2 linked regions of the Sagittula sp. P11 genome follow. The protein of the gene in region 1 interacts with the protein of each later gene in a pairwise test. Links are inferred from orthologs where the notes say so. Each region holds a gene or a part of one and is shown in the gene's direction. Other genes may lie near its edges.

Evidence for each region.
Region 2: the proteins of trkA (region 1) and CDO87_RS11255 interact in binary tests that used the Escherichia coli proteins (3 or more experiments, as listed by UniProt). The link is inferred for Sagittula sp. P11 from one-to-one orthologs.

What each region holds. Positions count from the first base shown.
Region 1 is NZ_CP021913.1:4,568,494-4,582,886, reverse strand. The notes cover bases 5,372-8,272. They hold trkA (Trk system potassium transporter TrkA), read left to right. Parts: upstream 5,372-6,084; coding sequence 6,085-7,461; downstream 7,462-8,272. Other genes in these bases: CDO87_RS21815 (TrkH family potassium uptake protein), read left to right, coding at 7,519-8,272; CDO87_RS21825 (hypothetical protein), read left to right, coding at 5,372-5,959. Also shown: CDO87_RS21845 (nitrogen regulation protein NR(II)), read left to right, coding at 1-104; CDO87_RS21840 (response regulator), read left to right, coding at 104-1,474; CDO87_RS21835 (PAS domain-containing sensor histidine kinase), read left to right, coding at 1,703-3,904; CDO87_RS21830 (sigma-54 dependent transcriptional regulator), read left to right, coding at 3,901-5,319; more of CDO87_RS21825, read left to right, coding at 5,351-5,371; more of CDO87_RS21815, read left to right, coding at 8,273-9,027; RNA chaperone Hfq, read left to right, coding at 9,155-9,391; GTPase HflX, read left to right, coding at 9,409-10,662; CDO87_RS21800 (aminoglycoside phosphotransferase family protein), read right to left, coding at 10,947-11,852; CDO87_RS21795 (penicillin acylase family protein), read right to left, coding at 11,849-14,317. UniProt on the Escherichia coli protein: Part of the constitutive potassium transport systems TrkG and TrkH. May regulate the transport activity of TrkG and TrkH systems. Binds to NAD(+) and NADH.
Region 2 is NZ_CP021913.1:2,311,847-2,326,079, forward strand. Bases 7,896-10,636 are described here. They hold CDO87_RS11255 (PTS sugar transporter subunit IIA), read left to right. Parts: upstream 7,896-8,904; coding sequence 8,905-9,369; downstream 9,370-10,636. Other genes in these bases: lptB (LPS export ABC transporter ATP-binding protein), read left to right, coding at 7,896-7,978; hpf (ribosome hibernation-promoting factor, HPF/YfiA family), read left to right, coding at 8,293-8,856; CDO87_RS11260 (nodulation protein NodH), read right to left, coding at 9,600-10,636. Also shown: CDO87_RS11205 (sulfotransferase domain-containing protein), read left to right, coding at 1-32; CDO87_RS11210 (OmpA family protein), read left to right, coding at 485-1,156; CDO87_RS11215 (NADPH-dependent FMN reductase), read left to right, coding at 1,298-1,849; CDO87_RS11220 (acyl dehydratase), read left to right, coding at 2,135-2,950; CDO87_RS11225 (sugar transferase), read right to left, coding at 3,787-4,476; CDO87_RS11230 (ribonuclease D), read left to right, coding at 5,403-6,017; CDO87_RS11235 (hypothetical protein), read left to right, coding at 6,109-6,723; lipopolysaccharide transport periplasmic protein LptA, read left to right, coding at 6,720-7,214; more of lptB, read left to right, coding at 7,220-7,895; more of CDO87_RS11260, read right to left, coding at 10,637-11,027; CDO87_RS11265 (beta-1,6-N-acetylglucosaminyltransferase), read right to left, coding at 11,031-12,731; CDO87_RS11270 (glycosyltransferase family 2 protein), read right to left, coding at 12,728-13,738; CDO87_RS11275 (glycosyltransferase family 1 protein), read right to left, coding at 13,795-14,233. UniProt on the Escherichia coli protein: Seems to have a role in regulating nitrogen assimilation.

The sequences.
Region 1 (14,393 bases):
TTTCGGACCACGACGGCTGGATCTCGGTGGACTCCGTCCCCGGCCGCACGGTCTTTCGCATTTCGCTGCCCCGGGCCCCCCGGGCGAAGAAGGAGACCAAGTGATGGACGGCACCGTTCTTGTCGCTGACGACGACCGCACGATCCGCACCGTGCTGACCCAGGCGCTGACGCGCGCGGGCTGCAAGGTGCACGCAACCTCTTCGCTGACCACGCTCATGCGGTGGGTCGGCGAGGGCAAGGGGGATGTGGTGATCTCCGACGTCATGATGCCCGACGGAAACGGGCTCGAGATGCTGCCGAAGATTTCCGAGGATCGGCCTGGCCTGCCGGTGATCGTGATCTCGGCGCAGAACACCATCATGACGGCGATCCAGGCGGCGGAGGCGGAAGCCTACGACTACCTGCCCAAACCCTTCGACCTGCCGGACCTGATGAAGCGCACGGCCAAGGCGCTGGAGAACCGCAACCGCGCGCCCCGGCGAGAAGAGACGGTGGTCGGCGCCGACGAGCCGGACGAGCTGCCGCTGGTGGGCAAGACCCCGGCGATGCAGGCGCTCTACCGGCTTGTCGCCAAGGTGATGAACACCGACCTCCCGGTGTTGATCACCGGCGAAAGCGGCACGGGAAAGTCGCTGATCGCGAAGGCGCTGCACGATTTTTCCGACCGGCGGACGCTGCCCTTCGTCACCGTGACGGCGGGCGACCTGCAGGACCTCGACGGTCCGGCGCGGGTGCTGGCGCGGGTGAAGGGCGGGACGCTGCTGATCGACGAGATCGCCGATGTCCCGGACGAGATCCAGGCCCGGATCGTGCGCATGATGGATGTGCCTGGCGATCACGTGCCGCGCTTCCTCGCCTCCAGCCAGATGGACCCGCAGTCGCTGATCGAGGGCGGCAAGGTGCGGCAGGACCTGTTCTACCGCCTCGACGGCGCGGCCATCGCTGTGCCTTCGCTGCGGGAGCGGGTTGAGGACATCTCGCTCCTGACCGACCACTTCCTTGCGCGGGCGGAGCGTGAAGGCGCGTCGAAGCGCTGGCTGTCCGAAGGCGCGGCGGACCTGTTCCGGGTGTATTCCTGGCCGGGCAACGTGCGCCAGCTCGAGAACGCTGTGCGGCGGCTGTCGCTGACCTCGCGGTCCGAAGAGATCACAAGGGCAGAGGTCGAGGCGGTTCTGGGCAACCAGCCGGAAACCGGACCTGTGCTGCGCGGGGGCGACAGCGACAAGCTGGGCGAATCCGTCGCACGCCACCTGCGCCGGTATTTCGACCTGCATGGCGCGATGCTGCCGCCGCCGGGTCTGCACGGGCGTATCATCCGCGAGGTCGAGGCCCCGCTGATCGAGATTGCCCTTGAGGCAACCGGGGGGAATCAGGCGAAATGCGCCGACCTTCTGGGAATAAACCGCAATACTTTGCGCAAGAAGATCACGGATCTGGATATTCGCGTGACACGCCGCCGAAAGTTGATGTAAAAAGACCACATAGGTGTGACCCCGTCGCCATGATCCGCGTTAACGCTGCGTCATGGGGTGAGAAGGTCACCAGATATGGCGGTTTGCGTTGTGATGACCTCTAGAAAGAGGCGGGCTGCGCTACATTGACGAGGGTTGGCTGTGGCCACGCGGGCACGTATCACGTTCCGGTCGCCGACATGGGCACTGCTCATTCGGCTGAGGCGGCGTCGCTGGTTTTCGAACCTGATGACCTTCCTGCTTGTGGCGCTTGGGCCGATCCTCGCGTTTTCCACGTTCCTCGTGCTTGGCCCGCTGGACCAGGGCTCGTCGACATCCAGCCTGCGCATGGTGCTGCTGGCCGACCTGGTCTACGTCCTGCTTCTGGCGGCGCTCGTGCTGATGCGGGTCAGCCGGATGGTGTCGGCCCGGCGGGCGCAATCGGCGGGGTCGCGACTGCACCTGAGGTTGACCACCGCCTTCGTGATGATGGCGCTTCTGCCGACGATCACGGTTGCCGTCTTCGCGGTGCTGACCATCAACATCGGCTTGGAGACGTGGTTCTCCACCCGCGTGCAGAACGTGGTGAGCGCGTCGCGCGCCGCGGCCGAAGCCTATGACGAACAAAGCCGCGAGGGCCTCGTGCAGGATGCGGAGGCCTTGGCGGAGTTCCTCGATTCCAGCCGCCGCGCCGCCTTCATGATCGATGACGGGGCGCTGCGGCGGTTGCTGGGGCAGGGGCAGGGGCGCATCCAGCGGGGCCTGCGCGAGGCCTACGTGATCGACGGCGCCGGAGAGATACGGGCGCGGGGCGAACGCTCCTACCTGTTCAATTACGAGGAACCTCGGGTCTCCGACTTCGCGGAGGCGGAGGAAACCGGGGTCGCGATCATCCCGGATTACGACAACAACGAACTGCGCGCGCTGGTGCCGCTTGCCGCCTTCGTGGACCGCTACCTCTACATCAGCCGCGAGGTCGACGGTGCGATCCTGAACCTGCTGGACGAAACGCAGGAGACCGCGCGCTTCTACCAGCAGCAGGAAAGCGAGCGGGGCAGGCGGCTGTTCGACTTCGCCATGCTGTATCTCGGTTTTGCGGTGCTGCTGATCCTCGCCGCGACATGGGCGGGCCTTTGGTTCGCGGAACGGCTGTCGCGCCCGGTGGGGCGTCTGGCGGGGGCGGCGCAGCAGGTCGGCAAGGGCGACCTCGACGTGCAGGTGATCGAGGAGGAGACCGACGACGAGATTTCGATGCTCGGGCGCCTGTTCAACCAGATGACCCGCCAGCTCAAGGCGCAGCGCGAGACATTGCTGGAGAACACGCGCCAGATCGAGCGGCGGCAACGGCTGTTCGACTCCGTGCTGACCTCCGTCACCTCGGGTGTCGTCGGTCTCGATCCGGACGGGACCGTGGCCTTCGTGAACCGCTCGGCCGAACGGTTGCTGGGCTGGCACGAAACCCATCGTGCCGATCCGATCATGGTGGCCGTGCCGGAATTCGGCGAGGTGTTCGACCGCCTGCGCAACGAGGGCCGGGAGGTCGTTCAGCAGGAGGTCAAGGTCATCCGCGAAGGTCGGCTGGAACATCTGCTGGTGCGCCTCTCCACGCGCCGTCGTGCCGACGGCTCGCTCGAAGGGTACGTGGTTGCCTTCGACGACGTGACCGACCTTGTCAGCGCGCAGCGGATGGCGGCCTGGGGCGACGTGGCGCGGCGCATCGCGCACGAGATCAAGAACCCGCTCACCCCGATCCAGCTTTCGGCGGAACGGATCAAGCGCAAGTTCGCCCGCCAGCTGGACGAGGCCGACGCCGAGAAGCTGGAGGAGATGACCGGCGTGATCGTCCGGCAGACCGACGGCCTGCGGCGGATCGTCGACGAATTCTCCAAGTTCGCGCGCATGCCGGAGCCGGAGCGGCGACCGGAGGACCTGGGCGACCTGCTGCGCGGGGCGATCCTGCTGCAGGACAGCGGCCAGCCGAACGTGACCTTCCGCACCGATCTTCCGAGGCAGAAGATGCCGTCGGAACTTGACGCGGGCATGATCGGGCAGGCCTTCACCAACCTGATCAAGAACGCGGGCGAGGCCACGGAAAGCCTGATCCAGAAGGGCGCGCCGGAGGGCTACAGGCCGGAGATCCGCGTCGAGGGCGAGATCGACGGCAACGACGCGGTGATCCGCATCATGGACAACGGCATCGGCCTGCCTGAGGACCGCGCGCGCCTGTTTGAGCCCTACGTCACCACCCGCAACGAGGGCACGGGCCTTGGCCTGCCCATCGTCAAGAAGATCATCGAGGAACATGGCGGCACGCTGCATCTGGAAGATGCACCGCCGTTTTCGGATGGCGCCCACCGTGGCGCGATGGCGGTCGTCCGGCTGCCGCTGAGACCCGCGGCAGAGCAGCCGCAACCGGAATTCAATAACGAAAACATGGAGAAGACGGCATGAGCGACATCCTGATTGTCGACGACGAGCGTGACATCCGCGAGCTGATCGGGGATATCCTCGAGGACGAGGGCTATACAACCCGGCTGGCAGGCAACTCGAACGATGCCATGGCTGAAATCAACTCCGAGCCGCCCGCGCTCCTGATCCTCGACATCTGGCTGAAGGACAGCAAGATGGACGGGATCGACATCCTCAAGACCGTCAAGCGCGACAACCCCGACATCCCGGTCGTGATCATCTCCGGTCACGGCAATATCGAGATCGCCGTGGCGGCGATCAAGCAGGGCGCCTACGACTTCATCGAGAAGCCGTTCAACATCGACCAGTTGCTGGTCGTGATCCGCCGCGCGATGGAGGCGTCCATGCTGCGCCGCGAGAACCAGCAGCTCAAGCGCGGCGAGGTGCGGCAGGCGGAGATGATCGGCGAAAGCGCGTCGTTCCGCACGCTGGTGTCGCAGCTCGAGAAGGTGACGAAGTCGAACGGCCGCGTGATGCTGACCGGCCCCGCGGGGTGCGGCAAGGAAGTGGCCGCGCGCTACATCCACGCCAATTCGAACCGCGCGCAGGCGCCCTTCGTCACGGTGAACTGCGCGGGCGTCGAGCCGGAGATGATGGAGGCCATGCTCTTCGGTCGCGAAAGCGCCAAGCGCGGGATCGAGCCCGGGCTGCTGGAACAGGCACACGGCGGCGTCGTCTATTTCGACGAGGTCGCGGACATGCCTGTCGGAACACAATCCAAGATCCTGCGCGTGCTGGTCGACCAGCAGTTCCAGCGCGTCGGCGGCAACGACAAGGTGCGGGTGGACCTGCGGGTGATCTCCTCGACCAATCGCGACCTGCAAGAGGAAATCGCCATGGGCCGGTTCCGCGAGGAACTGTACCACCGTCTGAACGTGGTGCCGATCGCGGTGCCGTCGCTGGCAGAGCGGCGCGAGGACATCCCGGTGCTGGCGCGGCACTTCATCGAGGGCTGCAACCTGACGCAGGGCTTGCCGCTGCGCGAACTGACCGAGGACGCCATCGCGCTCATGCAGACGATGACCTGGCCGGGCAACGTCCGCCAGCTGAAGAACCTGGTTGAGCGGGTTCTGATCCTCGGCGACGGGCACGGCCCCATCGAGGCGCGCGAGCTACCGCAGGAAAGCGTGCCGGGCGAAGATGGCGAGGGCCGCGTGGTGCTTTCGGGCACGCTGGCGACGCTGCCGCTGCGCGAGGCGCGCGAGGCTTTCGAGCGCGAATACCTGCTGACCCAGATCAACCGTTTCGGCGGGAACATCTCGCGCACGGCGTCGTTTGTCGGTATGGAGCGGTCGGCGCTGCACCGGAAGCTGAAGTCTCTCGGCGTGGTGACCTCGGCCAAGTCCGGCGGGCGTGTGGCGCGCGTGGACGAGGACCGCATGTCGGAAGCGTCCTGAGCGGCGCGCGGAAGAGGCAGACGAGGCAGTGATGAAACGGACTTTGGTGGCGGGCCTGTGCCTGCTGAGCATGGGGCTGGCCGGGTGTGGCATGCCCACGGACCAGCGTGTGCCGGCGGAGGCGATGAACTTTGCCGCGACGCAATCGGCCGAGGCGGCGAAGATCGAGTCGCTCAAGCGGGACATCCTCGCGCTCGGACCGGGCATCGACCCGGCAGAGGCGCAGCGCGTGGCCGAGGTCGCGGTGCGGGAACCGCTGGTCTGGGCAAAGGAATGGGATGTCGTCGATCCCCCGCTGATCCACAACATGAAGGTGAACCACGGGCTGAAGCCGCGCGGGCTGTGCAAGGACTGGGCTGACGACCTGCAGCGCGCCATGTGGCGGCTGGACCTGCAGACCATCGACCTGCACCGTGCCATCGCCAATTCGCGCAACATCTCGCTGGAGCATTCGGTGCTGATCGTCTCGGCTAAGGGCGCGAGTTTCGAGCAGGGCATCGTTCTTGACCCGTGGCGGCAGGGCATGGGCCGGCTGTGGTGGAGCAAGACGCTCGAAGACCCGCGCTACCACTGGGATTCCCGCGAGGAAGTCTTTGCCTGGAAACGAGAATGGCAGGCACGGGTCGCCGAAGGACGGTGATCGCGTTCGCGGCGGTCCGGGCACTGATGGATCGGTGCGGGAACCGGCCGCCGCGCCACACGCCCAAGACGTTGACGAGGTGTCGTGTGCGTGTCATGCCGGTGGAAAACCTGTGAGGTCGGGCCATGAAGGTCATCATCTGTGGGGCGGGCCAGGTCGGTTGGCAGATCGCGCGGCACCTGTCCGGTGAGCGAAACGATGTGACCGTGGTGGACAGCAACCCCGATCTCGTGCGCCGCGCGACGGATTCGCTCGACGTGCAGGGCATCGCCGGTTTCGCCTCCTACCCCGATGTGCTGGACCGTGCCGGTGCACGCGACGCCGACATGGTGATCGCCGCGACCCACTCGGACGAGGTCAACATGGTGACCTGCCAGGTGGCGCATTCGGTCTTTGCCGTGCCGCGCAAGATCGCGCGCCTGCGTGCCGAAAGCTACCTGACCGCCATCTACTCCGATCTTTACCGGCGCGATCACATGCCCATCGACGTGGTGATCTCGCCCGAACGCGAAGTGGCGGAGGCGGCGCTGCAGCGGCTTGCGGCACCGGTCGCCTTCGATACGGAGAAGTTCCTCGATGGTCAGGCCCAGCTCATGGGGCTGTCCATCGACCCGGAGTCGCCGGTCATCAACACGCCGCTGCGGCAGCTGACCGACCTGTTCTCGACCCTGCGGGCGGTCGTGGTCGGAATACGCCGCGAGGGCACGCTGTTCGCACCCGAAAGCGGCGACCAACTTTTCGCCGGGGACAGCGCCTATGTCATGGTGCACGCCGACGACATTGGCCGCGCGCTGGAGATCTTCGGCAAGACCTACCGCAAGCAGGAACGCGTCGTGATCGTCGGCGGCGGAAACGTCGGCCTTGCGGTGGCGCGGCGGCTTGAGAACAAGACCGAACGCATCCGCGCCAAGGTCATTGAGCGTGACCGCAAGCAGGCCGAACGCGCCGCCGAGGAACTGGAACGGACCATCGTCCTGCACGGCGACGGGCTCGACCGGGCGCTGCTGTCCGAGGCCGGGATCGAACGCGCCGACGCCGCGCTCTGCGTGACCGACGACGACAAGGTGAACCTGCTGGCGGCAGTGCGCGCCAAGGCCGCGGGTTGTCCCATGGTGATCGCCCTCATCAACGACCCGACGCTGGTGCCGCTGATGGAGCCGCTCGGCATCGACGCCTACATCAACCCGCGCTCCACCACCGTGTCGTCGATCCTGCGCCATATCCGGCACGGCAAGGTGCGCGCTGTCTACTCCATCGGCGATGCGGAGGCGGAGGTGATCGAGGCGGAAGTTCTCTCGACCTCGCCCATCGCCGGCGCCATGATCCGCGACATCGACTTCCCCGAAGGTGTGCTGGTGGGGGCGGTTCGCAAGGGCGACAAGGTGGTCAAACCCACCGGCGGGCTGCGGATCGAGGACGGCGACCAGATCGTGCTCTTCAGCCTGTCGGGCGACGTGCCGGAGGTCGAACGCCTTCTGCAGGTCTCCATCGACTTCTTCTGAGCCCATGACCGGCCGCGCAGCACATCCGTCCGAACGGCGCCCGGCGGAGACCGGCGCATGACCGTGCTGCTGCGCCTGCCGTTGTTCCTGTTGCTGATGGGGCTGACCTCGGTGTCGATGTTCCTGCCCGCAGCCTACGCGCTGGCGATCGAGGAATTCCACGATTCCCGCAGCTTCTTCTACGCGGCGATCATCGGGCTGGTGCTGACCACGCTGATCGCCGTCGCGATGTCCAACCGCGAGCACAACAAAAGTGCCATGCGTCAGTTGCTTGCGCTGGCCGCGGGGTTCCTTCTGCTGCCGCTGATGATGGCTGTGCCCTTCTACGAGGCGGTGCGCACGACCACATTCGACAGCGCCTACTTCGAGATGGTGTCGAGCTTCACGACCACCGGCGCCACCCTGTTCGACCCGACGCGCCTGTCCGGCCCGGAGCACCTGTGGCGTGCGCAGGTCGGCTGGCTGGGCGGGATGCTGATGTGGGTCGCGGCCTCCGCCATCCTGGCACCGCTGGCACTGGGTGGGTTCGAGGTGACGGCGGCGGGCGAACCGGGGCAGGCGATCCTGCCGGGGGTGGCACGCAGCACGACGTCGAACCCCGGCCACCGTCTGATGCGCAGCGTCGAGGCGCTTGTGCCGCTCTACATCGGGCTGACCATGGCGCTGGCGGTGATGCTGCTGGTGGCGGGCGATCCGCCGCTGGTGGCGCTGACGCATGCCATGTCGGTGATGTCGACCTCGGGCATATCCCCCATCGGCGGCGTCGAGAATGCGCCGAGCGGCATCTGGGGCGAGGCGATCCTGTTCCTGTTCCTCGCCTTCGCCTTGTCGCGGCAGACGTTCTCCTCCGACACGCGGAACGAGCGGGGGTTGTATTACGACGCGGAATTCCGGCTGGGTCTGCTGATCATCGTCGTCGTCCCGCTGGTGCTGTTTGCGCGGCATTGGTCGGCGGCGTTGGAAATCGGCGACGAACAGAACGCGCTGGCAGGGCTCAAGGCGCTGTGGGGCGGGCTGTTCACCGCGGCCAGCTTCCTGACGACAAACGGTTTTCTCAGCTCGGAATGGGCCACGGCGCAGGACTGGTCGGGCCTGTCGACGCCGGGGATCATCCTGATGGGGCTGGCGTTGCTGGGTGGCGGCGTGGCGACGACCGCAGGGGGCGTGAAGCTTCTGCGGGTCTATGCGCTCTACCTCAACGGCCAGCGCGAGATCGAGCGGCTGGTGCACCCGTCCTCCGTCGGCGGGGCCGGGCTTCTGGGGCGGAGGATGCGGCGGGAGGGCGCCTTCATCGCCTGGGTCTTCTTCATGCTCTTCGCTGTCACCTTGTCGCTTTTGACAATGATCCTCGGGCTTTACGGGCTGGACTTCGAGCAGGCCACGGTGCTGACGATTGCCACTCTGGCCAACACCGGCCCGCTGATTGACGTTGCGCCATCGACGGCCATAGACCTCGGCGCCCATGCGTGGCATGCAAAGGTTATCCTGTGCGGTGCGATGGTGCTTGGCCGGCTTGAACTGCTGGCCGTGATCGTGATGCTCAGCCCGGAGAGTTGGCGTGGATGACACAGAGGCACCGCGGGTGCGAAAAACCTTGAAATTGCGTCTGGAAACTCCGGAGGTGGCAACGCATACTCCCGAAGGTGTGGGCGGCCCCGAGGGACGGGCCAAAGGCAAGAACAAAGGCAAACCAATGGCTTCCGACAGACAGAACCTTCAGGACGCATTCCTCAACCACGTTCGCAAGACGAAGGTGCCGGTGACGGTGTTCCTGATCAACGGCGTGAAGTTGCAGGGTGTCATCACCTGGTTCGACAACTTCTGCGTCCTGCTGCGCCGGGACGGGCAGTCGCAGCTTGTGTACAAGCACGCGATCTCCACGATCATGCCGGGTCAGCCGATCAACCTCTACGACGGGGAAGACAACTGAGGGAACATGACCCTCATGTGACCCGCGCCTGGGTTCTGCATCCGAACATCCGTACTCCGGACCGGCGTCGCGATCCCGAAATGGCGCTGGAGGAGGCGGTGTCGCTGGCGCGCGCGCTCCCCGACCTGGAGGTCGTGGGGGAAACAGTCGTGCCCTTGCGCGACCCGCATCCCGGCATGCTGTTCGGTTCGGGAAAGATCAGCGAACTCAAGGAGTTGATCCTCGAAAACGAGGTGGAGCTGGTGCTGGTCGACGGCCCGGTGACGCCCGTGCAGCAGCGTAACCTTGAACGCGAGTGGAAGGTCAAGCTGCTGGACCGGACGGGTCTGATCCTCGAGATCTTCAGCGACCGCGCGGCGACGCGGGAAGGTGTGCTGCAGGTCGAGATGGCGGCGCTGAGCTACCAGCGGACGCGGCTGGTCAGGGCCTGGACCCACCTCGAACGGCAGCGGGGCGGGCTGGGATTCGTCGGCGGTCCGGGCGAGACGCAGATCGAGGCGGACCGGAGGGCCATCGACGAGCAGCTGGTGCGGCTGCGTAGGCAGCTCGACAAGGTGGTCAAAACCCGTGAGCTGCACCGCAAGGCGCGGGCCAAGGTGCCTTATCCGATCGTCGCGCTGGTGGGCTATACGAACGCCGGAAAATCCACCCTTTTCAACCGTTTGACGGGTGCAGAGGTGATGGCGAAGGACATGCTTTTCGCCACGCTCGACCCGACCATGCGGGCGGTGCGCCTGCCCACGGGCGCAGATGTGATCCTGTCGGACACGGTGGGTTTCATCAGCGATCTGCCGACCGAACTGGTGGCGGCCTTCCGGGCCACGCTGGAGGAGGTCCTGGCCGCCGATGTGATCGTGCATGTGCGCGACATCTCCCATCCGGAGACCGAGGCGCAGGCCGAGGACGTGAGGACGATCCTCACCGGGCTGGGCGTCGACGAGGATACGCCGCAGATCGAATTGTGGAACAAGATCGACAGGTTGGAGGGCGACGTTAAAGTCGCGACCGAAGCCCGCGCGGACCGGGACAAGAGCATTTTCGCGGTCTCGGCCGTGACCGGAGAGGGGCTGGACGGTTTCCTCGACGCGGTGACGGAGGCGCTTGGCGAAGAGCGTCGGACGGATGCGCTGACGCTTGGCTTCGACGAGGGGCGCAAGCGGGCGTGGCTGTTCGAGAAGGGGCTGGTCGAGGAAGAGCACCAGACCGACGACGGCTACGAGGTGACCGTGACATGGTCGGCGCGGGACCGGGCGCGTTTCGGTCAGCTCTAGGCGTTAACCCTGCCATGCTTAACGGTGCGCGCGGCGGGGTTAAGACGCCGCGCGGCGGCGATGCAACGGGCAGGTCTTGTGGGACAGCCCCGGCAGCCCCACAACGATTTCCGGTTTTTTCAGCAAGGTTTCCGGCCTGTAAGGGGTGAACCGGCCGTTTCGGGGGTCCGAACCGGCCGGTTGGTAACCTTTTGCCCCCGGGCGTGGGAAAACGTGGTTAACGCGGCAATCGGGCGCGGCGGGGGATGGTGGCCAACCCGGCCCGCGGGGCCGGAACGCCCACCCTACGAAAATGCCGCACCGGCCCCCGGCACTTGCGTGAAGACCGGCTGCCCGGTCTCGAGGTGGCTGCGCGCGGCGGCCAGCCTGGCCGCCTGCCTGCGGGAAGGCGCGGGCGGCGTGTTGGCCCAGACCCAGTGACAGAAGCAGCGTTGCAGGAAGGCATGCACCGGCGGCGCGGTGTGCGTGTCGCCGTAGGCCGCGACCAGCGTGCCGGGGCCGCGCGGGACGGGCAGGGTGGCGAGGTCGAGCGCGAGGGTGAAGAGATCGCGCAGCGGCTCGTCCTCGCGCGTGTTCTCCACGTCGATGCCCCATGTGACGCTGCCGTCGTGCAGGAGGTTCGAGAGCGTCATGTCGCGGTGGGTGACGGCGCGGGTGGCCTTCTGTTTGCGCGCGGCGTCGGCCATGGCCTGCGTCCGGCGGACGGCGTCGGTGAAGGCGGGCAGGTCGGGGATGGTACGGTCGCCCGCCTGCGCCTGCCCGACCAGCCGGTCGAGCCAGTTGACGTGGCCCGTCGGGCGGAAGGGAAAGCGGCGGCGGCTGAGCCCGTGGAAGCGGTCGAGCCAGCGACCGGCAAGCGTGCCGGTGTCGGTGCCCCTGCCGTGCAGCGTGGCGAGGTCGGTCCCGTCGATCCATGGCATCACGAGGGTGGCGTCTTCGGCATACAGCACCGGGGGCACGCGGTGCGGGCCGTCGGCCATCGCCTCTGCCAGAGCCTGTTGCCGGGTGGCCTGCCGCAGCGCGCGGTCGGCGGCCTCGGGGCTGTAGACCTTTATCAGCAATGCGCCTGCGCGGAAGAGCTGCGCCTGTCCCGGCGGGGCGTCCGGGCGGAGCGGCCGGAGGGTGTCACGCAGGCCCATGGCCCTGAGCGCGGCTGCGGCCCCGGGCTCCGCCTCCGCCGGGGAGATCACGGCTTCACGAGCCGGGTGATGCCGGTGGCCGCGGCGCGCGCGAGGTTGATGTCGAGCGACATGGGGATGTATTCGCCGCGCCGCCAGAGCTGCCCAAGGTCGTCGTAGTGGCGCGAGAGCGGGTGGCCTGACTGCCCGGTCGACATGATGAAGACCGAGCTGTCCGGATCGGCGAAGTCGTAGACGCCGCGATACCCCGCCGCGTGCACGTTGGCGAAGGGTTCGGGCCCGGTGCCCGCGGTGCGCCCGCGCTGCAGGGTGAAGTCGCCGCCGGAGGTGTTCTGGCGGATGTTCACGAAGGTCCGCACGAGGGGGATGTCGCCCAGAACCGTGTGGCGGTGGATCGCCACGTGGGCGTCGCCCCAGCGCAGTGCCTCGAGCTGGGTGCCGTATGTCTCGTCGATCCAGATCAGCGCGTCGTCCAGCGCCAGCCGTGCGATGTCGGAGCAGCTTTCGATCTTGGCGGAGCGGATCACGTCGCACCACCACGCCGCGCCGTCGATGTTGCGGAAGACGCGCTCGATGAAGAGCGGCTCCACGTGGGTGTATTCGTCGGCGAGCGGGCCGAGGTTGTCGCGGATCAGCCGTTCCTGCAGCGCGCGCAGCCATGCGGCGTAGATCAGCGGTTCCGGCATGTGTTCGTTCATCTCGCCGTTCCATTCGGCGAGGAGCGCCAGCGCCCGCTGGCGGCGGCGTTCGGGCGTGCCTTCTGGGGCGGCCTCGGTGGTGTACCAGAGATCGCGGCCGATCAGCGGCAGGAGCGTGCGGGCGGCGGGCGACACGGTGTCGAGCTGCGCCTCGATGAAGCTGTCGCGGGTGTGCACCTTGCGGCCCTGCATCAGCGTCTTCCAGCGCTGGATGCGCTGGCTGTCGCCCCAGTCGAAGGAGACGTGGTCGGGGAAGGGCCGGTCGACGGTCTTGTTGTTGGTGTTGCCGACGATGCCGCCGCGCGGGGCGAGGAATTCGGGGTTCTGCGAATAGGGCAGCACGCCCTGCCAGCGATTCGCCGCGATCCAGCCGGGCGAGGGCAGGCGGCCCTGGCTTTGATGATTGGGGTCGCGGCGCGGCATCTGGCCCACCAGCTTCATCGCGACGGTGGTGTCGTCGATCAGGGTGAGGTTCTGCGAGGGGGCGACATAGGCGCGCGAGACCTCGATCGCCTCGGAGACGTCCTGCGCCATCATCAGGCCGACGGCGGCGGAGATCGAGGTGTCCTCGGCCGAGAGCGCGGTCCAGTTGAGCGAGACGACATGCCCCGGCGGCGTGATGGTTTCGAGGTCGTACTGCGAGCCGGGCAGGACGGGGCCGTTCTCGGTGAAGCGCAGGGTGATGGTGATCGGCGCCTCGTCCTTGATGTCGATGATCGACTTGCGGGTGCGGAAGGGCTTGTAGCCCTCGGGGGTCAGCACCTCTTCGGGATTGTCGGGGTTCACCTGCTCGATGTGCAGGTCCTGGTCGTCGAGGTAGGAGGAGGTGAGGCCGAAGGCGATGTGCTCGGACCGGCCGACCATGATCGCGGGGATGCCGGGGATCGAGCCGCCGATGACCCCGCCGGACTGGAGCTGCATCCGGGCGAGATACCAGACCGACGGCGCGGTCAGCCCGAGGTGCGGGTCGTTGGCCAGCAGCGTCCCGCGGGAGGCGGAGCGGTCCGGCGCCGCGGCCCAGGCGTTCGACGCGCCGGCAAGCCCGCGCGGCGGGACGGCGGGCAGGAACGGGTCGGGCGGCGTGGTGGCTGCGGCGTAGCGCGGCAGGTCGCTGTCGGGGAAGAGCGAGGCGTATTCCGGCAGCGCGGCGATCGCCTCGCCGGGTATGTCGGGCAGGATGTCGGAAAGGCGCGTGTCGTCGTCGAGCATCAGGGAGGTGCGGGCGCGCAGCACCTCCTCGCCGATGTGGCCGGTCAGTTGCAGGGCCATCAGCTTGACGATGGCGATGCTGTCGGCGGGCTGCCATGGCGGCAGGTTCGCGTCGAAGAGGAAGAACTCCGGCGCGCCGCGCCCCAGCGCCTCGGCGTTGATCTCGGAGATGCGGGCGTTGACGCCGGCGGCATAGGCCTCGAGCGCGTCGAGGGTGCGCGGGTCCTGGTGCTGCACCGAGGCGACCGAGAGCGCGTAAAGGTCGAGCCGCCGCAGGAGCGTGTCGGTGCGCACGGTCCTCGACCCGAAGATCTCGGACAGGCGGCCCTGCGCGGTGCGCCGCAGCAGCATCATCTGCCAGAGGCGGTCCTGCGCGTGCACGTAGCCCAGCCCGAAGAAGGCGTCGCGGTCCGACAGCGCCATGATGTGCGGCACGGCGTTGTTGTCGCGCACGATCTCGATGTCGGCGGTGATCCCGGCGGTGGGCCGGGTCTTGTCGTATTCGGGCAGGGAGCGCACGGCGAGATGGCGAACCAGCAGGATCCCGACCAGCGCAACGATCAGCAGCGCGGTGGTCAGACGGAGGAGCCAGCGGAACAGTGTGGCCATTTCCTTCTCCTGCCGTTTCGGGTTACGTGGACCGGGACGGGACTTAACTTGACCGGCGGCGCTTGCCAAGGGGCGG
Region 2 (14,233 bases), 2.3 Mb from region 1 along the record:
AGAACGGGGCAGGGCGCGCGGTCCCGCGCTGAACGATCACGATTCGGCTTCGGGCGTCAGCCCAGGCTTGCACCGCAACATGGCGCCTGCCGCCTCGCGCGACGCCCCCGGCCCGCGCCATGCGAAGTGCCGAGAGGGCGCGGTCCGGACCTTTGCGCCATGCGACGACTCTCCGGCCGCCGTCTCGTACCGGGGCAAAGCCTCACCCGGGGCCCCGCTTCCGGAGGGCCATCCGCGACAAGTCTTTCAGCCTGCAACGGTTCCGCGTGATCTGCCGCTTTTCTGGGTTAACCAATTGTTAATAAAAGAGGTTTCGCCGCGAAACCTCCCGTTCCTTGCCAGCGGGTGGCAATTTGCCGCCACCCATCCGCGAAAGAGTGGATTTTCTCGGGAACCTTGCCCCTCCCTGTGGCATTAAGCCTTCAGGACAACAACGCGCCCTCGAAAGGTGCGCCAGAAACTACGAGAGGCAATGAGAGACATCATGATCCGTTCGTCCATCCTTCTTTCCACCGTGGCCGCGCTTGGCCTGTCCGCCTGCACCACCGGCGGCGCGCTCTTCGACGAGAACGACCCGAACCGCCAGGCCAAGACCGGCGCCCTGGCCGGTGCCGCCACCGGTGCCGTCGCGGGCCGTCTGGCCGCCGGCAACGGCGACGTGGGCGAGCGCAACCGCTCCGTTCTGGCCGGCGCCCTGATCGGTGCCGCCGCAGGCGCCGCCATCGGCAACCAGCTCGACAAGCAGGAAGCCGAACTGCGCCAGCAGCTCGGTTCCCAGGTCGATATCCGCAACACCGGCGACCGCCTGATCGTGACCATGCCGCAGGACATCCTGTTCGCCACCGACAGCGCCACCCTGAGCGGCGGCCTGCTGGGCGACATTCAGGACGTGGCCCAGTCGATCCTGCGCTACCCGAACACCACGACGCAGATCATCGGCCACACCGACTCCGATGGCGACGCGGCCTACAACCTCTCGCTGTCGCAGCGCCGGGCTCAGGCCGTGGCCAACGTCTTCCTCGCGCAGAACGTGCCCGCCAGCCGCATTCAGGTCATCGGCCGCGGCGAGGACCAGCCCATCGCGTCCAACCTGACGCCGCAGGGCAAGCAGCAGAACCGCCGGGTGGAAATCGTCATCCTGCCGAACGCGACCTGACCCTCCGGATATCCGTCCGACGGGCACTCCGATGCCCTCCCGAAGCGCCGTGGCCTTGCCGCGGCGCTTTTTCGTTTATGTTGTGAGGCGACTGCAATTTTTCGCGCGGGTTCCGCCGCGAAACCCCAGACAGGAGACACCATGCCCGATCTGAAGCTTGTCGGCCTCTGCGGCGCCCTCCGCGCCGCCTCCACCAACCGGCTGCTGCTGAACGAGGCCGCCCGCCGCTTCGGCCCTGCGGAGTACACCGAACTGGACCTGCGCTTCCCGCTCTATGACGCCGACATCGAGAACGGCCCCGGCATCCCGGAGGAGGTCCAGCAGGCCGCCGACCGGATCGCCGCCGCCGATGCGGTGATCGTCGCCTCGCCGGAGTACAACAAGGGCATCACCGGGGTGCTGAAGAACGCGCTGGACTGGATCAGCCGGACCGAGGGCAACCCGTGGCGGGACAAGCCCGTGGCGCTGGTCTCTGCTGCTGCCGGCATGGCCGGGGGGCCGCGGTCGCAGGCGCAGGCGCGGCTCTGCCTGATCCCCTTCCGCCCGCACCTCCTGCCCGGGCCGGAGGTCATGGTCGGCCAGACCTCCACCAAGTGGGACGAGGATGGCCGCCTCAAGGACGAGACGGGGATCAAGCTGCTGACCGAGCTCATGGAGGATCTGCGCAGGCTGGCGGAAGCCAAGCGCGGCTGAATCAGGCGCGTGGGGCCCCGTCCCGGCACATCGGCGTGAAGATCGGGTCAAGCCTGCGCGCGGTGCGGGCGGGCAGGGTGCCGCGGGTTTTGGCGGGGCTCTGACCTTGCGGGGGCGAGGATCTTCGCCGCAGAGGCAGCCGGAAGGCGCGTCACCAAGGCCCGGAGGTCCATGCATGGGGGAGGTCATCGGGCCAGGACGCCCCCTCAGGCAGCCGGACAAGCCGCCCGCTCTCTGGACGCCACCCGCTGCCGCCGCTAATCCACGAGGGTCGAGGAGCCGCCCATGCAGGACAACCCCACCGAACCGCAGATCAGGACGGACGTGCTGGACCCGGCGCGTGCCGGGGCGCTGGCCGCTACGCTCGGGCTGGAGGCGACCTTTGCCGAGGGCACACCTCTGCCGCCGTTCTTTCACCAGATCTATTTCTGGGACGCCCGTCCGCTCGAGGCCCTTGGCCGCGACGGTCATCCGGCGGTCGGCGACGCGCTGATCCCGGCCTTCGGCCTGCCGCGGCGCATGTGGGCCGGTGGCGCGCTGGAGTTCCTTGCCCCGCTGCGGGCCGGGCGGCCAGCCGAGAAACGCTCCTCCCGCGTCAGCACGTCCCGCAAGACGGGGCGAAGCGGGCCGCTGGCCTTCGTCACGCTGCACCACGAGATCTGGCAGGAGGGGACGCTCTGCGTGCGCGAGGCGCAGGACCTGGTCTACCGCGCCGACGCGGCACCGGATGCGCCCGGACCGGTGGCGCCCCGGGCGCCCGAGGGCGCGGCGGGGTCGACCGAAGTGCGCTTCGACCCGACGCTGCTGTTCCGGTATTCCGCGCTGACCTTCAACGGCCACCGTATCCACTACGATCCGGCCTATGCCCGGGAGGTCGAGGGTTACGACGGGCTGGTCGTGCACGGCCCGCTACTGGCGCAGAAGCTGCTCCTGTGGGCGGAGGAGGCGGGGCCGGTTGCGACCTTCCGGTTCAGGGGCACCTCGGCCCTGATTGTGCACGAGGCGGCAGAGCTGTGCCGTGACGGCGCCCGGATGTGGGTGCGCGGACCGGACGGACGGCAGGTCATGACGGCAGAGGTGAACACGGGCCAAACTGTGTGAACGCAGGGTTAACGGCCTGTCAAAGTTTCCCCCTCCCTACCGCCCTCCAACCTGAAGCGATTCGGAAAATATAGGGTTGATGCGGGGCGGATGAGGCGGCACGCCCGCTCAGGGCTCAGGGCTCAGGGCTCAGGGCTCAGGGCTCAGGGCTCAGGGCTCAGGGCTCAGGGCTCAGGGCTCAGGGCTCAGGGCTCAGGGCTCAGGGCTCAGGGCTCAGGGCTCAGGGCTCAGGGCTCAGGGCTCAGGGCTCAGGGCTCAGGGCTCAGGGCTCAGGGCTCAGGGCTCAGGGCTCAGGGCTCAGGGCTCAGGGCTCAGGGCTCAGGGCTCAGGGCTCAGGGCTCAGGGCTCAGGGCTCAGGGCTCAGGGCTCAGGGCTCAGGGCTCAGGGCTCAGGGCTCAGGGCTCAGGGCTCAGGGCTCAGGGCTCAGGGCTCAGGGCTCAGGGCTGGCCCTGCGGCGCGCTGTCCGCACCCGCGCCAGACTGCAAAACCTTCGACGCAAAGGGATACTTCAAATCCGGAACGGCTCGCGACCGAGGGGCGACGCTCCCCATGGGCCGTGGCCGTTCCGCAGCTGGTTCCGGACGTTGCCGCGCAGGAGGTCGCGGCTGGTGTCCGGTCTTCTGTCAGGTCCGCCCGGTTCGGAACCTTGCCGGGAGGCGCTTCGGTGTGCCGCGTTCAGCGCGGACATGTGTCACGTTCGTTGAACCGGGCCTGCGCCCTTCCGGGGGCCGACCGTCCCGGCCCGCAAGAACGCTTGCGGGGGGCAGGGGCGGTTCCGACCTCGTCAGAGGCTCTGGCCCTTCGGTCATCGAACGCGGTGCCGAGCGGTTGCCCGATCAGCAGCCGGTGCCGTGGACAACCACGCGCACCGTCTTCAGCAGGACGCGGAGGTCCGTGACGAAGGACAGGTCGCGCAGGTAGTCGGTGTCGAAACGGGCGCGCTCGGAGAAGCTCGACTCGTTGCGGACCGAGGTCTGCCAGAAACCGGTGATGCCGGGGCGCAGCGAGTAGTAGGCGGTGCCCGGGTAGATCTCGCGCTGGTTCAGCATCATCGGACGCGGACCGACCAGGGACATGTCGCCCACAAGCACGTTGAGGAGCTGCGGCAGCTCGTCGATCGAGGTCTTGCGGATGATCCGCCCGATCGCCGTGATCCGCGGGTCGCGGCGCAGCTTCTGGGTGAGATCCCATTCCATGCGCGCTTCGGGATTGGCGGCGAGGTAGGCGCTGAGCTGGGCGTCGGCGTCCGGCACCATGCTGCGCAGCTTCCACATGCGGAAGGTGCGGCCGTTCCGGCCGACCCGCTGCTGGCTGTAGAAGGGCCCGTGCCCGTCGAGCATGACGAGGCCGGCGAAGATCAGGGTGAGCAGGACGGCGGGCAGCGCGACCAGCAGGACCAGCGTAATATCGAGCGCGCGTTTCAGCACGTCGCGGTACGGGGTGGCCCCAATGTTGCAGAAAAGCGTTTCGTCAATGAGCGCTTCGAATTTCGCCGTCGGCAACGGCTGACGAATATGCAGTGTCATGATGACCTCCTGTGCGTCGTGAAAGACGGGGAGGCACACCGGCAGTGATCCAGTTTTTCGGCATAGCTTCGCTGTCGCGCAGAATGCGCGTTACACAACACCGGGCCGTTTCAGGCGACGGTCAGATTACCGATAACATTTCAAGGCAGATCGCAGCAGACGTACCTCAATACTCCCAAAGTGGAAGCACCAACCCCCAAGTGCCGTGGAAAGTGGAACTGGGCAGAAGTATGTCAGAACCACGCGACAAGGCTCTTATGCCCCCGGGCTAAAATCCGGTCAACAAACGCTTTTTCATACACTTTCTGGTTGATCTGGCTTGTTGGGAGGTGCCCGAAAACACCCGGAATTTCGCATGATTTCGTCTACACGATTAGGTTGCGTGGTATCCTAACGAGTATCATCGAAGTGGTATTTTTTGGGCCTTACGTCGCAAAAGGATAGGTCAAATTTCACGGACGAATATGACGCGATTGCGCGTCATCAGTTGACAATAATCCGGTCAATATATGCAGTTTTGCGATACTGTCATTCTGCTTTGCGGCGTGGAGGCAGGATGGATCGGGAAATCGTTTCCCGTTTGGAAACCTGACCCCGGGTAAAAGCCGGTCTGGGGGCCTGAAACGTGCTGATCGCACACAGTTGACCGAACACCCGTAACGCGCGCGTGATCGAGGGGTGTAAAACAATTCCCGGGAGAGCACTTTTGATCACGGAATGTTACAGAGGCCCGGAATGCGTGAGAATCGGTGCCCGAATCGCACCCGATCTCCGCCGCATTTCCGCCCGAATCTGCCCTTCGGCTGCCTTTTTCCCGGTTCCGCAGGGGCCAATTGTGGCAAGCCTCCGCCGGGGGCTGAGTTGAAAGACCTGTGGCCTGCGGATATGTCGTCCCAGACAGTTTCCACCGCGAGGGGCGCGCTGACATGGCCAATCACCTGCACCACGGCGATCTGCCTGACGACCTCGACCTCGGGCCGGTGGTGGCGATCGACTGCGAGACGATGGGCCTGCATCCCCACCGCGACCGGCTGTGTGTCGTGCAGCTGTCGGCGGGGGACGGGAATGCGCACCTCGTGCAGGTGGCGCGCGGCCAGACCGAGGCGCCCAACCTTGCCCGGCTGCTTGCGGACCCGGACGTGCTGAAGCTGTTCCACTTCGGGCGGTTCGACATCGCCGCCATGTACAATGCCTTCGGGGCGCTCGCCGCGCCGGTCTACTGCACCAAGATCGCCAGCCGGCTGGTACGCACCTACACCGACCGCCACGGGCTGAAGTCGCTGACCCAGGAACTGCTGGGCGTCGATATCTCGAAACAGCAGCAGTCGTCGGACTGGGGGGCGGAGACGCTGACCGACGCGCAGAAGGACTATGCCGCCTCGGACGTTCTGCACCTCCACCGGCTGCGCACCGTGCTGGACGCGATGCTGGAGCGCGAGGGCCGGACGGAGATCGCCCAGGCCTGTTTCGACTTCCTGCCGGCGCGGGCAAAGCTGGATCTGGCAGGCTGGCCCGATACGGACATCTTTGCCCATGTCTGAAACCGCATCTTCGCGAAAGTCTGACCGCCAGGCGCCCAAGCCCTGTGCCGCGTCCGCCGTGTGGCGCCGCCGCAGCGCGGGGGCCTGAGCCATGGCCCGGGCGAGCGGGGGCTATTCCCGCCTGATCGCGTGGCTCAAGATCCTCCTGCCGATCGCCGCGCTGGCGATGCTGTCGACGATCTTCCTTCTGGCCTCCGACCGGGAGGTGCTGGAGAACGTGCCCTTCGCCGAGGCGCTGCGGCAGGGCGAGACCGCCACCGAAGGGGTGTCCGACCCCTATTACTCCGGCACCACGCGCGACGGCGGCCTGCTGACCATGACGGCGCGCCGGGCCTGGCCGCTGGAGGATGGCGACATCCTGGCCGACCGGTACTCTGCCCGGATGCAGATGGAGGACGGGTCGGTCATCCAGCTCGACTCCAGCAAGGCGACGATGCGGGAGGGCGAACGGAAGGCCTACCTCGACGATGGCGTTCGCATTGAAAGCTCGCTGGGCTATGTGCTCACGACGAATGCGATGGTCAGTGCGCTCGACTCCGTGAACGCCGAAAGCCTCGGCCCGGTGGAGGGCAACGGACCGGCGGAAGAGCTGGAAGCGGGCCGCATGGTCATTGCCCCGGCGGACGAGGATGGCGCGGTGCAAATCCACTTCACCGGCGGCGTGAAGATGATATACCGGCCCGCAGACAAGGAAGTTGACGAATGACCAAGGCATTTTTCGCGGCGATCTGCATGGCCCTTATCCCGGCCATGACGCTGGCGCAGTCGCAGGTGTCTTTCGGCGGGGGCGGTCAGGACACCAGTGCACCGGTCGAGGTCACGGCGGATTCCCTGTCGGTGAACCAGTCGGACGGCACGGCGCTTTACACCGGCAACGTGGTGATCGTTCAGGGCGACATGCGTCTTGCCGCGCCGCGCGTGCTGGTGATCTATTCCGAAGAACGGTCCGAGATCACCCGGATGGAGGCGACCGGCGGCGTCATCGTGGTGCGCGGCGAGGAAGCCGCCGAAGGCGAACGCGCCGACTACAACATAGATGACGGCCAGATCGTCATGTCCGGCAACGTGCTGGTGACGCAGGGCGACAGTGCGATGACCTCGGAACGGATGGTGGTCAACCTCGAGGACGGCACGGCGCAGATGTCCGGCCGCGTGAAGACCGTGTTGCAGCAGGGCAGCCAGGACGGGGGCCAGTAACGCGGATGTCCCGACCTGACTTGCGACTGACCGAAGGCGACAGCGGCCTGCGTGTGAGCCACCTGCGCAAAGCCTACCGGAAGCGCGTGGTGATCCGCGACGTGACCATGCGGCTGGACCGGGGCGAGGTGGTCGCCCTTCTGGGCCCGAACGGGTCGGGGAAGACCACGTCCTTCTACGCCATCGCGGGGCTGGTGAACCCCGACGCGGGCGAAGTGCTGATCGACGGGCACGACGCCACCTACCTGCCGATGTACCGCCGCGCCCGGCTGGGCATCGGCTACCTGCCGCAGGAGATGTCGATCTTCCGGGGACTGAGTGTCGAGGACAACATCGGCGCGGTGCTGGATATCTCGGAGCCCGACACCCACAAGCGGCGCGAGCGGCTGGAGGAGCTGCTGGGGGAGTTTTCCATCGAGCACCTGCGCCGCGCGCCTGCGCTGGCGCTGTCGGGCGGCGAGCGCCGCCGGGTGGAGATCGCCCGCTGCCTTGCCGCCGATCCGAAGTACCTTCTGCTGGACGAACCCTTCGCCGGGGTGGACCCGATCAGCGTGGGCGATATCCGGCACCTGGTGGCGGACCTGAAGACGCGCGGCCTTGGCGTGCTGATCACCGACCACAACGTGCGCGATACGCTGGAACTGGTCGACCGGGCCTACATCCTGCACGACGGGCAGGTGCTGATGTCGGGGACCCCGGAAGAGGTGGTGCAGAACGAGAACGTGCGCCGCGTCTACCTGGGCGACAATTTTCGCCTTGTGTGACCCTGTGGCGTGCCGCGGCGCAGCATCCTTTGCCCCGTGCACGAAAAATTCGCAAATCCGGCGTATGAGCGTCGGCGGACGCCCGGATTTGAACCACTCTGTCACTCCGGTTTGCATTGACACACGAGGGGCTTTCCACCTCAAATGGCAACATGGTGCTCTGTATTGCGGCATGTCAGATCTTCCGACTCCCGGCTTTCCGGGTCGGTCGCGCGCTGACCGCATGCGGGCGCCTTTCCTGAACCGGCACCTTTCCGGCCGGGGGTATGGCGCCCCCGGAGGAAGTGTCTGGTGATAAGAGAGAAGGACGGATCATGCGTTACCAGATCACGGGCAAACAAATCGACATTGGCGAAGCTTTGCAGACCCACGTTCAGACCGAGCTTGGCTCGGTGCTGGAGAAGTATTCCCAGCGCCCGACCGACGCGACCGTGATTTTTTCCAAGGCGGCCCATGAGTACGTGTGCGAGGCCGTCGTCCACCTTTCGAGCGGGCTGAATGCAGCCGCGAAGGGCCATGCCACTGAAATCTATGCGGCGTTCGACGCCTGCACCGAGAAGATGGACAAGCAGCTGAGGCGCTACAAACGGCGTCTGAAGGACCACCACAAGGACCGTACGGAACCTGTTGAATTTCTCGGGGCCTCTTCGTATATCCTCGCGCACGATGGCGCAGACGACGCTGCCGAACCCGAAACGCTTCAGCCGATCATCGTGGCGGAGATGGAGACCAAGATTCCCTCCCTGTCCGTCGGTGAAGCCGTGATGCAGATGGAACTGGCCGGCGCCCCGGTGCTGGTGTTCCGGAACGAAAAGAAAGACGGAGTGAATGTCGTCTACCGGCGCGACGATGGCAACATCGGCTGGATCGATCCATGATCCGTATCCCGTGTTGACCGGTAACCGATTTTCTCCAGAGGCTGGATGATGAAGTTTAGCAATCTGCTGAAACCGGATGCCGTGAAGGTCATGGGCTCCTGTTCGTCGAAGAAGCGGCTGATGCACGACATCGCCGACCTCGCCGAAAGCGCCCATGGCCTGCATGCCCAGCGGGTCGTCGAAGCCCTGATGGAACGGGAATCGCTGGGGCCGACGGGTGTCGGCCACGGCGTCGCCCTGCCGCACGCTCGGGTGTCGGGCCTCGACGAGGTGCTGGGTGTGTTCATGTTGCTGGAACGGCCGATCGACTTCGACGCCGTCGACCGGCAGCCGGTGGATCTGGTGTTCTCGCTCTTCGCGCCGGAAGAGGCGGGGGTCGAACACCTGAAGGCGTTGGCGCTGGTGTCACGCACATTGCGGGACGCGGGGCTTTGCACGAAACTGCGCGCCAATCCCGACCCGGCCACGCTTTTCACGATCCTGACGGAGTTCGAGACGGTCAAGGCCGCCTGAGCCCGCGACTGCCGGCAGGACGGGACTCTGGCTTCGCCATTCGCCCGCCCGCCGGCCCTTCAACCCGAATGACCCATTGGCCCCAAGCTGCCTGATCGGCGGCCCGTGGAAACGTGGAATTCAGGTATTTGGACCAAGATGAAGGAGCAACCGTCCTGCCCTTCATCTTGGCGGAAATACCTCGGGGAGCGCGAGGGGCGGAGCCCCTCGTACCGCTGACGCCGAAGGCGTCAGCCCCAGGTATCGAAGCCGAACATCAGGTAGTCGCGCTGGTAGGCGTCCTGGGCGAGGGCTTCGATCTCCTCGTCGTAGATCTGGGCGAGGCCGAAGGGGGCCTTGTTCGGAACGGATTCGGGGTCCGGCGGGGCGGGGTGGCCGACCTGCATGGCGAGCGCGGGCAGGTAGTCGGCAGCTTCGGTTTCGCGGATGATCATGTCGGGCAGGGTGAAGTCGCCCATGCCCTGGATGGATTGCGCCTGCGTCGCCCAGTGACCGTCGACACGGACGGCGGTCTGGCCGGAGAGGTTGGCCTTCACCCAGCGCAGCCAGGCGGTGAAGGCTTCGCGGTGGGCGTTCACGTCATAGTCCGCGCCGGGTTCGCCTTCGGGGATCGGCAGGGCGTGCACGCGGCGGAGCGTCTGGCGGATGCCCTTGAAGCTGCCCTTGCCGGTGGAGAGGATCTTCGAGCAGAAGGCCTCGTGCGCGCGGGCGAGCGGGTGGCGGATCACGGTGAAGCTGCGGTGGCCGGGGCGTTCGCGTTTCCAGGCGCGCAGGCTGCCCTGGGTGAAGTCGCCGGTGAGCTGTCCGGGGTTCACGCCGTCGAGCGCCGCCATCCAGTCCGTCACCATGGTTTCCGGGCCTGAGCGGATCGGCATGTAGAGGAGCGGCGTCCTGGCGCAGGCGAGGTAGCCGGGCACGACCGGGCCGCGGCGCGGTTCGAAGTTGGGCGTCCGCGTCAGGTTGAAGCTGTCCTGCCGGGAGAGCGCCTTCTGCATCTCGTCGAAGTTCTCGACCTTTTCCGACAGCGGTTCGGGGTTCTGCCGTTTCAGCGCGGTGTTCAGGCTGTCGAGCTGCGCATTGCAGCCGAGCCAGCGCGCCAGCCCGTTCATCACAGCCACGTCCTGCAGGTCCTCGTAGGCGACGTAAAAGGCCGTCTGCGCCGTGGTCTGCAGGGCGTTCAGGAGTTTCACCTGGAAGGCCTGCAGCCCGTTCACATGCGCCTCGAACTCGCGCGCGTCGAAGCGGGCCTTCGCCTCCTTGCGCTTCTTAACGTTGGTCAGTTTCCACTGGCCGGTGGTGCGGGCGATCTTCCACGACACATAGCTGTCGACCGGGTTCCGGGTCAGCACGATCTTGGCGATCTTCGGGTCGGTCAGCAGGGTGTCGAGGATGCGCGGGTCGTGGTCGTGGAAGTAGCGGAAGCCGCCCAGCCCGCCGGGTGTCGCCATGCGGATCTGGGTCAGCAGGCATTCCGGGTCGCGGTCGCGTTCCGACTGCACGATGCCCAGCACGTCCGTGGCGTTGGGATAGCCGATGAAATGCGGGTTGAACGCCTCGCCAAAGCAGGACAGCCCGTCGAAGGCGTTGAGGTTGGCTTCGAGGAAATTCGAGCCGGTGCGCATTTCGGCGAAGACGACGAAGCAATCGAACTTGGGCATGGATTATTTCTTTACGAGGTAGGGTTTGCGCGTGGTGCCCCGGCTGTTGCGCGGGGCGGGATCGACGGGGAAATCGCCCATCAGGTAGGGGTGCATGCCCTGGTTCTTGAGGTTCTGCAGGAACTGGCCGAAGCCGGTCAGGTCTTCGAGCCTCGGCGCCTCGGCCAGTCGGCGCAGGGATTTCTGTCCGATCTCGTCGATGATGACCTGCAGCGGCTCCATCGGGCTTTCGATGAATTCGGCCATGGACCAGATGCGGATGCGGGCCTTCACGTCCGGGCTGCGCAGGGTGTCGAGCATCCGGCTTTCGACCTTCTGGAGGCGCGCGGCCTCCGCCCGGATGTCGGCGAAGTTGGCGTTGGACTTGAAGAGCGGCACGGCCCAGGCGCCGGAGATCACGGAGATCTGGGCGTTGGGGTCGCGCGACACCGGCCAGAGGATCTGCGGGTTGTCGCGGGGGCCGTACTGGAAGCACTGGCGTTCGCCGCGCGTGTTCCAGATCAGGTTGGTCAGGAAGGCGCGCGGGTTGGCGTCGCGCAGCCTGGCATTGTCGGAGAGGGCGCCGTTGATGAGCGTCTGGCCGCCGGTGAACTCTGCCCGTTCCGGGGCGTAGAGGTGGCCATGCACCTGCGCGCCGGTGGCACGCGCCAGCCATTGCTCGAAGTCGATGAACAGCTCGGAAAAGCCCTGGAAGACGGAGTACTTGCCCGCGGTCACGCCGTTTTCCCAGCCGTAGTTCGGGAAGCGCGACTGCATGTAGAGGCCGGGGCGCCCGCGGGTCCGGCGGTCCACCGCCTTGGCGAAGATGCGGTCGATCTTGCCCGGGTTGGGTTCCTGCCGAGACATGGCGCGGTTGGGATCGGTGAGGAAGGCGTCGTAAAGCCGGTCGGCGTGCGGCCAGATCTTGCGCGCCACGAAGCAGTCGGAGCGGCGCAGCAGTTGCAGGTGGTCGTCGTAGAAGATGTGCGGCTTGCCCTGGAAATCGAACTTCGACAGCGTGAGCGAGCGGCTTTCGATCTGTGTGGAATAGACCCGCGCGAGTGTCTGGAAGTAGCTCTCGTCCGGGATCCAGACGTGTTTGAAGTAGGCGTCGTAGCGCCGCCGCTCCGGATCGCCGAGGATGGCCGACAGCGTCTGCCGCGTGAGGCACCACCACTGAGAGCCCATGTGCGGGATGATGCCGTTGGGGATGTGGCGCTTGTAGCCGGTCATGCGCTGCAGTTCGACGAAGCTGTCGAAGAGCATCCGGTTCTTGCGCCAGGAGAAGGGGAAATGCAGCGTGAAGCGTTCGTGGTCGAGCCCGCCCACCGTCCACGGCACGTCGGCGGTCGTGGCGCTTTCGATGAAGTCGGTGCGGGGGCGTTCGGCGAGGTAGCTGGTCAGCTCTTCCACCGGGCGCAGCGGCAGGCAGGAGCCGGAGGCGAGGTAGACGTGGCGCACCTCCTCGAAGCTTTTCAGCATCAGCTCGGACGCGTCCTGCGAGGCGGCGACCAAGCCCCAGGTGCCCCATTCGCAGCGGTGGCGTTTCGAGAAGAGGATGCCCGGTGTCTGCGACAGGCGTTCGCGGAAGGCGTTGTAGCTGGCGCGGGGGACGGCGCTGTCGACGTGGATGACCACCGGGCAGCCGCCCTTGGCCCAGTGCAGCGCCACCTGTTCGGCCCGGTCGAAGGCGGTGTGGACCAGCATCACGATACCGACGCTCATGCCCAGTTCCCCTTGGACATGATGCCGAGGATCTCGAGCTGGCGCCAGTTGATGTACTTCTCCGACCACTTGCACCAGAGGTCGGGGTTCTCCTTCACCCCTTCGGCGTAGGCGATGTATTCGCGGGAGGCGCCGTAGTGCTGACGGCGCTCAAGCTCTTCCTCGGCCTTCTTCGAGAAGGTGTCGAGGAACTTGGTGTGCAGCAGCACGCCCGACGCCTTTTCGCCGCCCCATTCGTCGTAGATCAGGTTCAGCCCGCGCGGCAGCAGGTTGTGGGTGGAGGACATGTAGGCGTACTTGCGGTCCCAGCGGACCAGCGGGATCTTGTTGAGGGCGGGCGCGGCCTCCGGCATCTCGGTGAAGAACATGCGGGCGCGTGGGCCGCCCTGGATCCAGAGGTTGCCGAACTGCGGGTTCTTGGAGATCGTGTAGTTGCCGGCGTCAAACCAGTTCGCGATCTCCAGCGGGTCCTGCCCGGCGCTGTAGGGATAGAGGTCGATCCGCCCCTTGGGATACATGTCGAGCAGCATCGCCGAGAACGACTTGATCGACGAGGCATCGAGCCAGTCGGTCAGGGCGCGCAGGGGCCGGGTGTCGCAGAACGGGTATAGCAGAAGCTCGTCGGGATCGACGGTCAGGCACCAGTGGTCGTGCCCGTACTTCATCAGCAGCCAGTTCATCCAGTCCACGCCGAAGCGCGACCGCTTGTAGCTGGCGCGGGTGGTCCAGACCGACACGTCCGGCTGGCGGCGCAGGTAGTCGAGCGAGCCGTCGTCGCTGTCGTTGTCCACGAACAGGAAGTGGTTCACCCCCATCTCGCGGTAATACTGGAGGAAGTACGGCAGGCGCACGCCCTCGTTCCGCTGGGTGGAGAACAGCAGCAGGTCGGAGGGGCGGATGTCGGCTGTGCGGTCGGCGACGGGCCTCAGGTCGCGGCGTTTGCGGAACGCGCGAATACGGCAGCGTCGCCTCCGCAGCCGCAGCTTGTATGACTGCCAAGCACCCAACGTCTCTTGCCCTTCTCATCGGCCGGCGTCCCGGTCGAATGCCTCTGCTCCGGCTATCAGAGGTGCGTTAAGACTGCCTTGAAATGGTCGTCCCACGTCGGGGGCACCATGGGGGGCTGCGTCGCAACGCCTGCCTTGTGGTCTTGTGCCAGCTTCCTGATCGCCTCGATCCATAGATAACTGTCATTGACGTTCGCGTAAACGGGATAATCTCCCAGCACTTCGCGGAAGATAGGGAGGTCGTTGCAGATCACCGGCACGCCCATCGCAGCGGCCTCCAGCGGCGGCAGGCCGTAGCCTTCGGTGAAGGACGGGAAGAGCATCCCGGCAGAGCCCTTGACAAGCGAGAAGACCTCCGCATCGCCGAGGTTGTTGTACTCGAACACGCGGGGCGGTTTCTGGTCGAGGCGGGCAAAGACGTCCTCGCTCATCCAGCCGCGCCGTCCGATGATGACGAGATCGGCGTCGGGGATACGGTCCCAGATGTCCAGCAGC